4 regions of the Kribbella sp. C-35 genome follow, and region 4 is predicted to be linked to each of the others. Evidence: riboswitches for the same ligand, from Rfam matches in the RefSeq annotation. Region 4 holds a riboswitch; each other region holds the start of a gene.
The links. A riboswitch is a leader RNA that binds a small molecule or an ion and turns the genes downstream of it on or off. The one in region 4 is predicted to bind cobalamin.
Positions count from the first base shown of each region.

Region 1: it holds a riboswitch for cobalamin, as region 4 does, so the genes downstream of both, metE (5-methyltetrahydropteroyltriglutamate--homocysteine S-methyltransferase) here and cobN (cobaltochelatase subunit CobN) in region 4, are expected to answer to the same signal.
Region 2: it holds a riboswitch for cobalamin, as region 4 does, so the genes downstream of both, ACLJOO_RS42020 (ribonucleoside-diphosphate reductase subunit alpha) here and cobN (cobaltochelatase subunit CobN) in region 4, are expected to answer to the same signal.
Region 3: it holds a riboswitch for cobalamin, as region 4 does, so the genes downstream of both, ACLJOO_RS10210 (CbtB domain-containing protein) here and cobN (cobaltochelatase subunit CobN) in region 4, are expected to answer to the same signal.

Region 1 is NZ_JAJPWG010000002.1:1,070,103-1,072,297, forward strand. It holds gene ACLJOO_RS17605 (cobalamin-binding protein) at 117-884, shown strand; cobalamin riboswitch at 928-1,147, shown strand; gene metE (5-methyltetrahydropteroyltriglutamate--homocysteine S-methyltransferase) at 1,273-2,195, shown strand, end outside.
Region 2 is NZ_JAJPWG010000009.1:209,047-211,241, reverse strand. It holds gene ACLJOO_RS42020 (ribonucleoside-diphosphate reductase subunit alpha) at 1-977, opposite strand, end outside; cobalamin riboswitch at 1,134-1,302, opposite strand; gene ACLJOO_RS42015 (DinB family protein) at 1,363-1,944, opposite strand; gene ACLJOO_RS42010 (Fic family protein) at 2,014-2,195, opposite strand, start outside.
Region 3 is NZ_JAJPWG010000001.1:2,017,142-2,019,336, reverse strand. It holds gene ACLJOO_RS10220 (MFS transporter) at 1-368, shown strand, start outside; gene ACLJOO_RS10215 (LysE family translocator) at 358-999, opposite strand; cobalamin riboswitch at 1,181-1,312, shown strand; gene ACLJOO_RS10210 (CbtB domain-containing protein) at 1,349-1,546, shown strand; gene ACLJOO_RS10205 (CbtA family protein) at 1,565-2,195, shown strand, end outside.
Region 4 is NZ_JAJPWG010000002.1:247,584-249,778, reverse strand. It holds gene ACLJOO_RS13900 (vanadium-dependent haloperoxidase) at 1-603, opposite strand, end outside; cobalamin riboswitch at 760-906, shown strand; gene cobN (cobaltochelatase subunit CobN) at 941-2,195, shown strand, end outside.

The DNA of each region.
Region 1 (2,195 bases), 820 kb from region 4:
TCGGTGGGTAGTCGGGCTAGAGTCTGCGGGGTGCGGATCGTGTCGTTGCTTCCTTCGGCGACCGAGATCTGTTTCGCGCTCGGTGGCGGTGCGGATGTGGTCGGGGTCACCTTCGAGTGCGACTTTCCGGCGGCTGCTCGCACCGGCGGATCGTGTCGACGACCGCGCTGCCCGAGGGTCTGACACCGGGCGAGATCGACGCGGCTGTACGTCGGATGGTCGCGGCCGGGGAGGATCTGTATCACCTGGACGCGGGTGCGTTGCGCGAGCTCGACCCGGATGTGGTGATCACCCAGGACCTGTGTGCGGTGTGCGCGATCGACGTGACGGATGTCGACGAGGCGCTTGACTATCTGGGGTGTCGCGCGGACGTGGTGAGCACGGATCCGCACAACCTGACCGAGATACTCGAGTCGATCGAGACCATCGGAAAGGCAATCGGCCGAGACGCCACGCAGTTGGTGGAGAGCCTCCGGACCCGGCTGGGTAGGCGGGCCAGTGGTGGTGCGCGAGTCGCGTTGTTGGAGTGGACGGATCCGCCGTTTGCGCCGGGGCACTGGTTGCCGGAGATGGTGACGGTGGCGGGCGGGGTGAATGTGCTGGGGGTGGCTGGGGAGCGGTCGAAGGCGATCACGTGGGAAGCCGTGCGGCAGTCGCAGCCCGAGGTGGTGGTGTCCGCGCCGTGTGGGTTCGGGCTTGATGGGGCTACCGAGTTGACGGAGCTCCTGATGGGCGACCTGCCGGCGGACATTCCGGTGTGGGCCGTGGACGCCAACGGGTACTTCGCGCGACCGGGGCCTCGGCTCGTCGACGGTGTTGACGTGCTGGCGGCCATTGTCCGCGGAGAGATCCCGGATCCGGCCGTCGCGCGGCGCCTGCGGTAGTGGCGTTGGTCTCGCCGTACGCCGAACCGCATCCGGCGCGCGTACGCTCGATCGTGCCGACGGTTCGCGTGGTCACGCAGGATGTGGCTGGGCGAGGCAAGAGGGAACCCGGTGAGAATCCGGGACTGCCCCGCAGCGGTGAACGGGAACGACCGCCGTCACAAGCACTGGACTAACGTCCGGGAAGCGACGGCCAGTAGGTCCACCGGTCCTGGCCGGTCTGCCCGTGAGTCCGAAGACCTGCCGCCGGCCCGCACGCCCAACCCGGGTGCGCGGGGGATCGGTGGTCTCGTGGGAGGACCCGCCCGGGCTCACGGCGTACCCGTGGTCCCTGCGTTTTCCCGCGAGCGATCCGCCGATCCATCGGCACGCTCGCGAGGAGAGAGACGTGAACACCAGTAACACTCTTGGCAACACCCTCGGCACCACCATCCTGGGCTACCCGAGGATCGGCCCCGGCCGCGAACTCAAGCACGCGCTGGAGCAGTACTGGGCCGACGGCGACGCGACGCAACTCGAAACCACAGCCCGCCGGCTCCGGGCGGAGACCTGGCTCGACCTGAAGTCCCGCGGCCTCGGCACCATCCCCGGCAACACCTTCTCGTACTACGACCAGATGCTCGACCACGTCCAGCTCTTCGGCGTCGCTCCGGACCGATTCCGTGGCCTCGGCGACCTCGACCAGTACTTCGCGATGGCCCGCGGCCGCGACGGCGTCGCCCCGCTCGAGCTGACCAAGTGGTTCGACACGAACTATCACTACCTGGTGCCCGAGCTCGACCGCGAGACCCGCTTCACCCTGAACCCGGCCAAGATCCTGACCGAACTGGCCGAAGCCCGTGAGTACGACGTGAATCTCCGCCCGGTCCTGATCGGTCCGCTCACCTTCCTGCTGCTCTCCAAGTCCGACGACGTCCAGCCGCTGACCCTGCTGGACCAACTCGTCGACGTGTACGCCGAGTTGCTCGCCCAACTGGACACCGACTGGGTACAGCTCGACGAACCCGCGCTGGTGCAGGACCGCACCCCGGCCGAGCTCGACGCTCTGCAGCGCGCGTACACGAAGCTCGCCGCCCTGACCGACCGGCCACGCCTGCTGGTCGCGACGTACTTCGGCGACCCAGGTCCGGCGCTTCCCGTGCTGACCTCGACCGGCGTCGACGGTCTGGCCCTCGATCTCGTCTCCGCCCCTGGCCTTGTCGATCAGATCGCCGGGCTGCGATCACTTCGCCAGAAGACGGTCGTGGCCGGCGTGGTCGACGGCCGGAATGTCTGGCGAACCGCGCTGGGCGACGCGCTCTCCACGTGCGC
Region 2 (2,195 bases), on a different contig from region 4:
TAGAACTCGATCGCCCGCGCCTCGCGGTCGTCCTCGCGCAGCGCCATCCCCATCGCGACCCGGAGGAAGAACGCCTGCGGCAACTCGTACCGCACCTTGTCGAGGTGCAGCAGGTACCGGTCGTAGAGCGTCTGCAAACTGAGGAAGGTGAAGTTCAGATCGGCCTCGGGCTTGATCGCCGCGGCGAGCCGGTCGAGGTCGAAGCGGCCGAGCTCGGGATCGAGCTGGCCGGCCTCGATACCGGTCTGGATGTAGCGCGGGAAGTAGTCGACGTACGCGGTGCTCATGTCGGCCTGACTGGCCTGCCGGGGCTCGCCGTGGACGCGGCCCAGCGCCTCGCGGCGGATCTGGTCCAGCAGCAGGCGGGACGCGGCGAAGCTGTACTGCGGCTCGGTCTCGACGTACGACCGCGCGGCCATCACCAGCGCGAGCTCGACCTCGTGGTGTGCGATGCCGTCGTAGCAGGCGCCGAGGGTCTCGTTCAGGATCAGTTCGGGGTCGACCGCGTCGAGTCCGGAGGCGCCCTCGGCGACGATCACCCGGAGCCGGTCGACGTCGAGCGGGGACCGGCTGCCGTCGGCCGCGCGGACGGTCAGCGCCGGCTTCTCGGTGACGCCGGTCGGGTCGGCGGCGGTGCGGGCCTTGGTCCGCTCCTCGCGGTACAGCACGTAGGCGCGGGCGACCTGGTGCTCGCCGGCGCGCATCAGCGCCAGCTCGACCTGGTCCTGGATGTCCTCGACCTGCACGCTGCGGCGCGTGTCGCCGCGGCTGGTCAAGGCGGTGACGACCCGGCCGGTCAGGTCGGCGACCAGGTCACGGACCCGGTGGGTGGCGCCCGCGTCGGCGCCCTCGACGGCGAGGAACGCCTTCGTCACGGCGACGGAGATCTTGCCGGCGTCGAACGGCGTACTGCTGCCGTCGCGGCGGATGACGGTCAGTTCTGTTCGAAGGTCCCCCCAAACAGGTGATGCAGCCACAGATGATGAGGAAGCAATGGTCACAGGTGTGCGCTCCAGAAGAGTTCGGTGACCCGGGACCACGCGAGCGGGCGCATGACGGGACCGGCAGCACCGGCCGGGGAACACTGCCGTCCGCCCTGCGACCCACCCGCGAGATCTCGGACCGCGTGCACCGGCGGTGCACGCACCGGTGGCAGGTATCCGGGCTCGCGGACACGCCTCGACAGCACGTCCACACACCGTTGCGGGGCAGCTCCGGATTCGCACCGGATTCCCCTGTTGCCTCGGAATGATCAACATCTTGTGGTGCCAACCGCTCCGAACCACCAGTAGTAGTGATGCTAGGTGGGAAGATCTATATCTTGTGGGAGCGCCACGCCGCGTGTCGCACATCTTGTGGTCCTCACGCTGCGACCGCGTAGAGATCCTGGAGTGTCATGATCTCCGAGCCATGATGGATCAGCTCGCGATTCAGTCGCAGGACCACGTGGCCGAACGGCTCGGCGGCGTCCAGTTCGTTCGCCTGGCTCAGGCCGATCGTCATCGCGGCGTCCTCGTCCAGACCGGCGATCGCGTCCTGCCAGGCCTCGACCCAGTAGGTCAGCCAGGCGACCGCGTCCCGGGCGTTGCCGTGCAGCGTGATGTCGGCCCGCCCCTGCCGGCTCTCGCCGAACGTCCACTCCCAGCGCTCGAAGAACATCTCGGTCAGATGCGCGATCAGCCAGGCGATCGTCCGCGGTCCGCGATGGTCCGGCTCGTCCGGCCACTGCGCGACCCACTCGCCGGACCCGAGCGGCCGGAACCGCCCGGTGTAATGCCGCCGTACGACGGTGAGCGCCTCGCTGCCCGGTCGCCAGAAGTACTGCTCGTCGGTCAGTTGGGCGAGCCGCCCGGACAGCACCATCCAGCTGAAGCCGAGCTGGCCGCGGACCATCGCCATCGCCGACGGCCGGTGCAGGATGTCCCAGTCGAACGCCTCCGGCATCACAACTCCCCTGTACGATCGAACATATGTTCGAATTCTTGCTCGATCGCAACCAGAAAGTCAAACCCCCTAGTGTGTCGGTTCTGGCCTTGCCGGGACCGGTCTGCTAGGCGGCTCGATCCGGGTGTCCGCGGCCGGACTCGCGAAGCGACGCTCCAGCAAGGTGAACGCGTCGATCAGCTCGGGCGCCTCGTAGACGCGGTTCCGGCGCCCGTCGGTGAGCTCGCGCAGGATGCCGGTCTCGACCAATC
Region 3 (2,195 bases), on a different contig from region 4:
TCCTGCAGGCCGGCATGCTCGCGATCCTGGTCGGCATCGTCACGGCAGCGCTGACGCTCAACCCGGACGTCCCGATCCTGGTCGGCATCCTCGGCTGGAGCCTCACCGGCCTGGGCATGGGAACCGTGTTCCCGACGCTGTCGGTCCTGGTCCTGGAGTACTCCGAACGCGACGAGCAGGGCGCCAACAGCTCCGCCCTCCAGCTGAGCGACTCGTTGTCAACCGCAACAATCCTCGCGATCGGCGGCTCGCTGTTCGCAGCCATGGAACCGCACTCCGCCGTGCTGGCCTACCTGATCGCCTTCGGCCTCCCGGCCTTGCTCGCACTCCTCGGAGTACCCGCAGGCCGCCGTACCGCTACTCCTTAGAGCCTGTCACCGCGATGCTGGCGCCGAGGCCGATGATCATCAGGCCGCCGGTGCCGCCGACCAGCTCGAGCCGGCGTGGTGAGCGAGCGAACCACTCGCGCGCCGTACCGGCCACGAACGCCCAGACGCTGTCCGAGCAGAGCGCGATCAGGATGAAGATCAGCCCGAGCACCAGGATCTGCGCCCACGCCGGCGCACTGGCCCCCTTGTCGACGAACTGCGGCAGCACAGCAGCAAAGAACACCGCCGTCTTCGCATTCGTCACCCCCACCAGGAACCCCTGCCGGATGGTCCGCCGGGTACTGCTCGGTTTCGCGGTACCCCGCATCGCCTCGACCAACGACTTCCGCGACCGAAACGCCTGCACCCCGAGATAGATCAGGTACGCCGCCCCAACGAGCTTCACCACGGTCAGCGCCACCGCACTCGCAGCAATCAACGTCCCAAGCCCAACCGAGATCCCACCCAGCAAAACCGCCGCGCCAAGCGTGTTCCCCACCATCGTCAACACGGCCTCGCGCCGCCCAACCGCCAGCGCCCGCCCCACAATGAACAACACACTCGGCCCCGGCACGACGATGATGATGAACGCAGTGATCGCAAACGCAAACAAGTGATGAGCGGACGGCATCTCCTCAGAGTAGACGGAGAGCCGCACACCGCCTACACAGAATTGGATATCCCCTCGCGTTGGGGGTTCTCCCCTCGTACACCAGGGGAGAAGGCACAAGACCAGCGGATAACCCCTCGTCTGCTGTCTCACCTGGGGTGGGATAGGTCACCGGTGTGCCGTGGTGCGTTGACCGGGGGGTGGGTGGGACCCTACGGTTCGAGGGTCAACCTGCGGTGCCATGAGGGAAGCCGGTGAGAAGCCGGCGCGGCCGCGCCACTGTGATCGAGTTTCGGCTCGTAAGTCAGGACGCTCGGGCACTCGCAGCCTTTCGAAGGGGACGCGCACTTCCCCAGGAGGTTCAGTTCAGATGGCAGCTCCTGCCCAGTCGGTCGCCGTACCGGCTCTCTCGCCCAAGCTTCTTGCTGCCGCGCTGCTCAGCGTCGGCCTGATGTTGCTGCTCGCGTATCTGGTCGGGTTCGACCAGGGTGCGGTGTCCCGGTCCGGGATGTACCTGCACGAGCTGATGCACGACGGTCGCCACCTTCTCGGCGTGCCCTGTCATTAAGAACAGCCACTAGACGACATGCGCACCTTCGGATCGCTCCTGGTGCGCGGATTGATCGTCGGACTCTTCGCCGGCCTGCTGGCCGGAACGTTCGCCTACGTGCTGGGCGAGCCGCGTGTCGACGCGGCGATCGCGATCGAAGAGGCCGGCGCCGCGCACACCCATGATCATGACCATGCCGACCAGGCTGACCAGGCGGAGGAAGAAGAGCCGCTGGTCAGCCGTGAAGGCCAGAAAGCGGGGCTGTTCCTCGCCACCAGCCTGTACGGCGTTGCGCTCGGCGGACTGTTCGCCGTCGCGTTCACGCTGCTCCGCCGCAAGCTCCGGACAGAGAACGACGCGTACGCCGCGCTCGGGCTCGCCGCGGCGGGTTTCGTCGGCATCGTGCTGGTCCCATTCCTCAAGTACCCGCCGAACCCGCCCGCGGTCGGTGATCCGGACACGATCACCCGCCGTACGGTCACCTATCTCCTGACGCTGGTGATCGGCCTGCTCGCGGTCTGGGCCGGCGTCGCGCTGTCCCGGTGGGCCGCGCGGTACGGCGAAATCGCCCGGCTCGCAGGCGGTGTCGTCGGGCTGGTCGTCACTGTGGTGGCGGCGTACCTGATTCTGCCGCGAATCAACGAGGTTCCGGAGACGTTCCCCGCTA
Region 4 (2,195 bases):
CGACCGGAGCGCCAGCGGTACGACGAATCCGAGCCACGGGGCGAGCATCGCGGCGTTGGCATCGGGTGTCGGGCGCCAGACTCCGGGAGCGGGTGTCACGGTGAGTTGGATGTTCGCGCCTCTGCCGTCGTTGAGCCGGGCCTGGATCAGCGTCGCGGCCGCGTGCCGGCCGACCTCGGTTCCGCGGACCTTGGACCGGCCGTCGGGAATGCCGCCGAGCGAGGCGGCGTAGTCGGTCGCGAGCTGCGCGGCCGAGGCCGGGAAGTAGTACCGCAGCACCTCGTACGCCGCCGTCGCGGCCGCTGCCTCCGACGATGCCTTCCCGCGGACCTTGGGTTGCTTCAGGTACGGCTGGTACCGGCCTTCGATCGCCACCACCGCGTCGTACACGGCCAGCGACACGAAGCCGAAGTACAGGCTCCCCACCGGGACCGGGGTGGCGTTCTCCGTGTAGATCGTCCGGCCGGCGATGGTGTTCCACTGGGTGATCACCGCCGGACCCGCCCGGACGCCGCCGGCCTGGCTCGGCACCGCGACGAGGGCAGGACCGACGAGGCCGATGGCCAGTACGACGACCAGAAGTCTCCAGGCCTTCAAGCGCATGATGGTCTCCTTCAGCTCAGGTGGAACCGGATCGGCCTGTGCTGAAGAAGACGTTGCCGTGCGACGCCGGAGGGCGTCCGCAGTACAAACCCTGTCTTTCCGCCCTATACCAAAGCCAGTGCACGGGTCAACGCGACAACGTGGGACGACTTCCACACCTGCTCCGGCGACGCCGGCAGCTCCGTCGGCTACAGTCATGCCGTCATCGACGGCATCAGCAGGAACCCGGTGTGAGTCCGGGGCGGTCCCGCCACTGTGACCCGTGAAGGGGAGTCAGGAACTGCCGCCGTCGTACCTGGAATCGGGGCGTGGATACCTCGGAAAGGAACGCGTGCGCATGCCTGCGAAGCTGCTGTTGCTGTCCACTGCCGACACCGACCTGCTGGCGGCCGCCGCGGCCGACGCCGGGTGGAACGTGGCGAACCCGGCCCGGCTCGATCTCGCCGGGCTCGGACCGCTGCTCGACGACGCGGAGATCGTCGTCGTCCGGCTGCTCGGCGGGCGCCGCGCGTGGGAGGACGGGCTCGACGCGGTCCTCGCCTCGGGGAAGCCCGCGGTGGTCGTGAGCGGCGAGGCCGCCCCGGACGCCGAGCTGATGTCGCTGTCGACCGTGCCCGCCGGTGCGGTCACCGAGGCGCTCGCCTACCTGCGTGAAGGCGGCGCGGACAACCTGCGCAACCTGGCCGGCTTCCTGCGCGACACGCTGCTGCTGACCGGCGACGAGTTCGAGCCGCCGCACGCGCTCCCGGCGTACGGCGTCCGCGGGTCCTTCGTCGACGACGACCGGCCTGTGGTGGGGATCGTGTACTACCGGGCGCACGAGATCTCCGGGAACACCGCCTTCGTCGACGCGCTCGCGGCGGCGGTCACCGAGGCCGGCGCGCAACCACTTCCGGTGTACTGCGGGACTCTTCGCGGGCTCGACCCGGCCGAGAACGTCGGGCTCTTCGATCTACTGCGGAAGTGCGACGTACTGGTCACCACGCTTCTCGCCGCCGGCGGCGCGGTGGCGGCGAACGCGAGCGCGGGCGGTGCGGATGACGCGTGGGACGCGGGCGCGCTGGCGTCGCTCGACATCCCGTTGATCCAGGGCCTCGCGCTGACCTCGACCCGCGAGCAGTGGGTGGAGAGCGACGCGGCCGTCAGCCCGCTGGACGCGGCGACGCAGGTGGCGATCCCGGAGTTCGACGGGCGGCTGATCACGATCCCGTTCTCGTTCAAGTCGTACGACGCCGACGGTCTGGCACGGTACGCGCCGGACGCGGAGCGGTGCGCGCGGCTGGCCGGGATCGCGGTCGCGCACGCCCGGTTGCGGCATGTTCCGCCGGCCGAGAAGCGGATCGCGCTGGTGCTGTCCTCGTACCCGACCAAGCACGCGCGGATCGGGAACGCGGTCGGCCTGGACACACCTGCGTCGGCGGTCGTGCTGCTCGGGCAGCTGAAGGACGCCGGGTACGACCTGGGCGACCTCGATCTGAGCGAGTTGCAGGGCGCGGACGGAGCTGACGGCCTGATTCACCGCTTGATCGCGGCGGGCGGGCACGACGTCGACTGGCTGACGGACGAGCAGTTGGCCAACGCGGTCGCGAAGG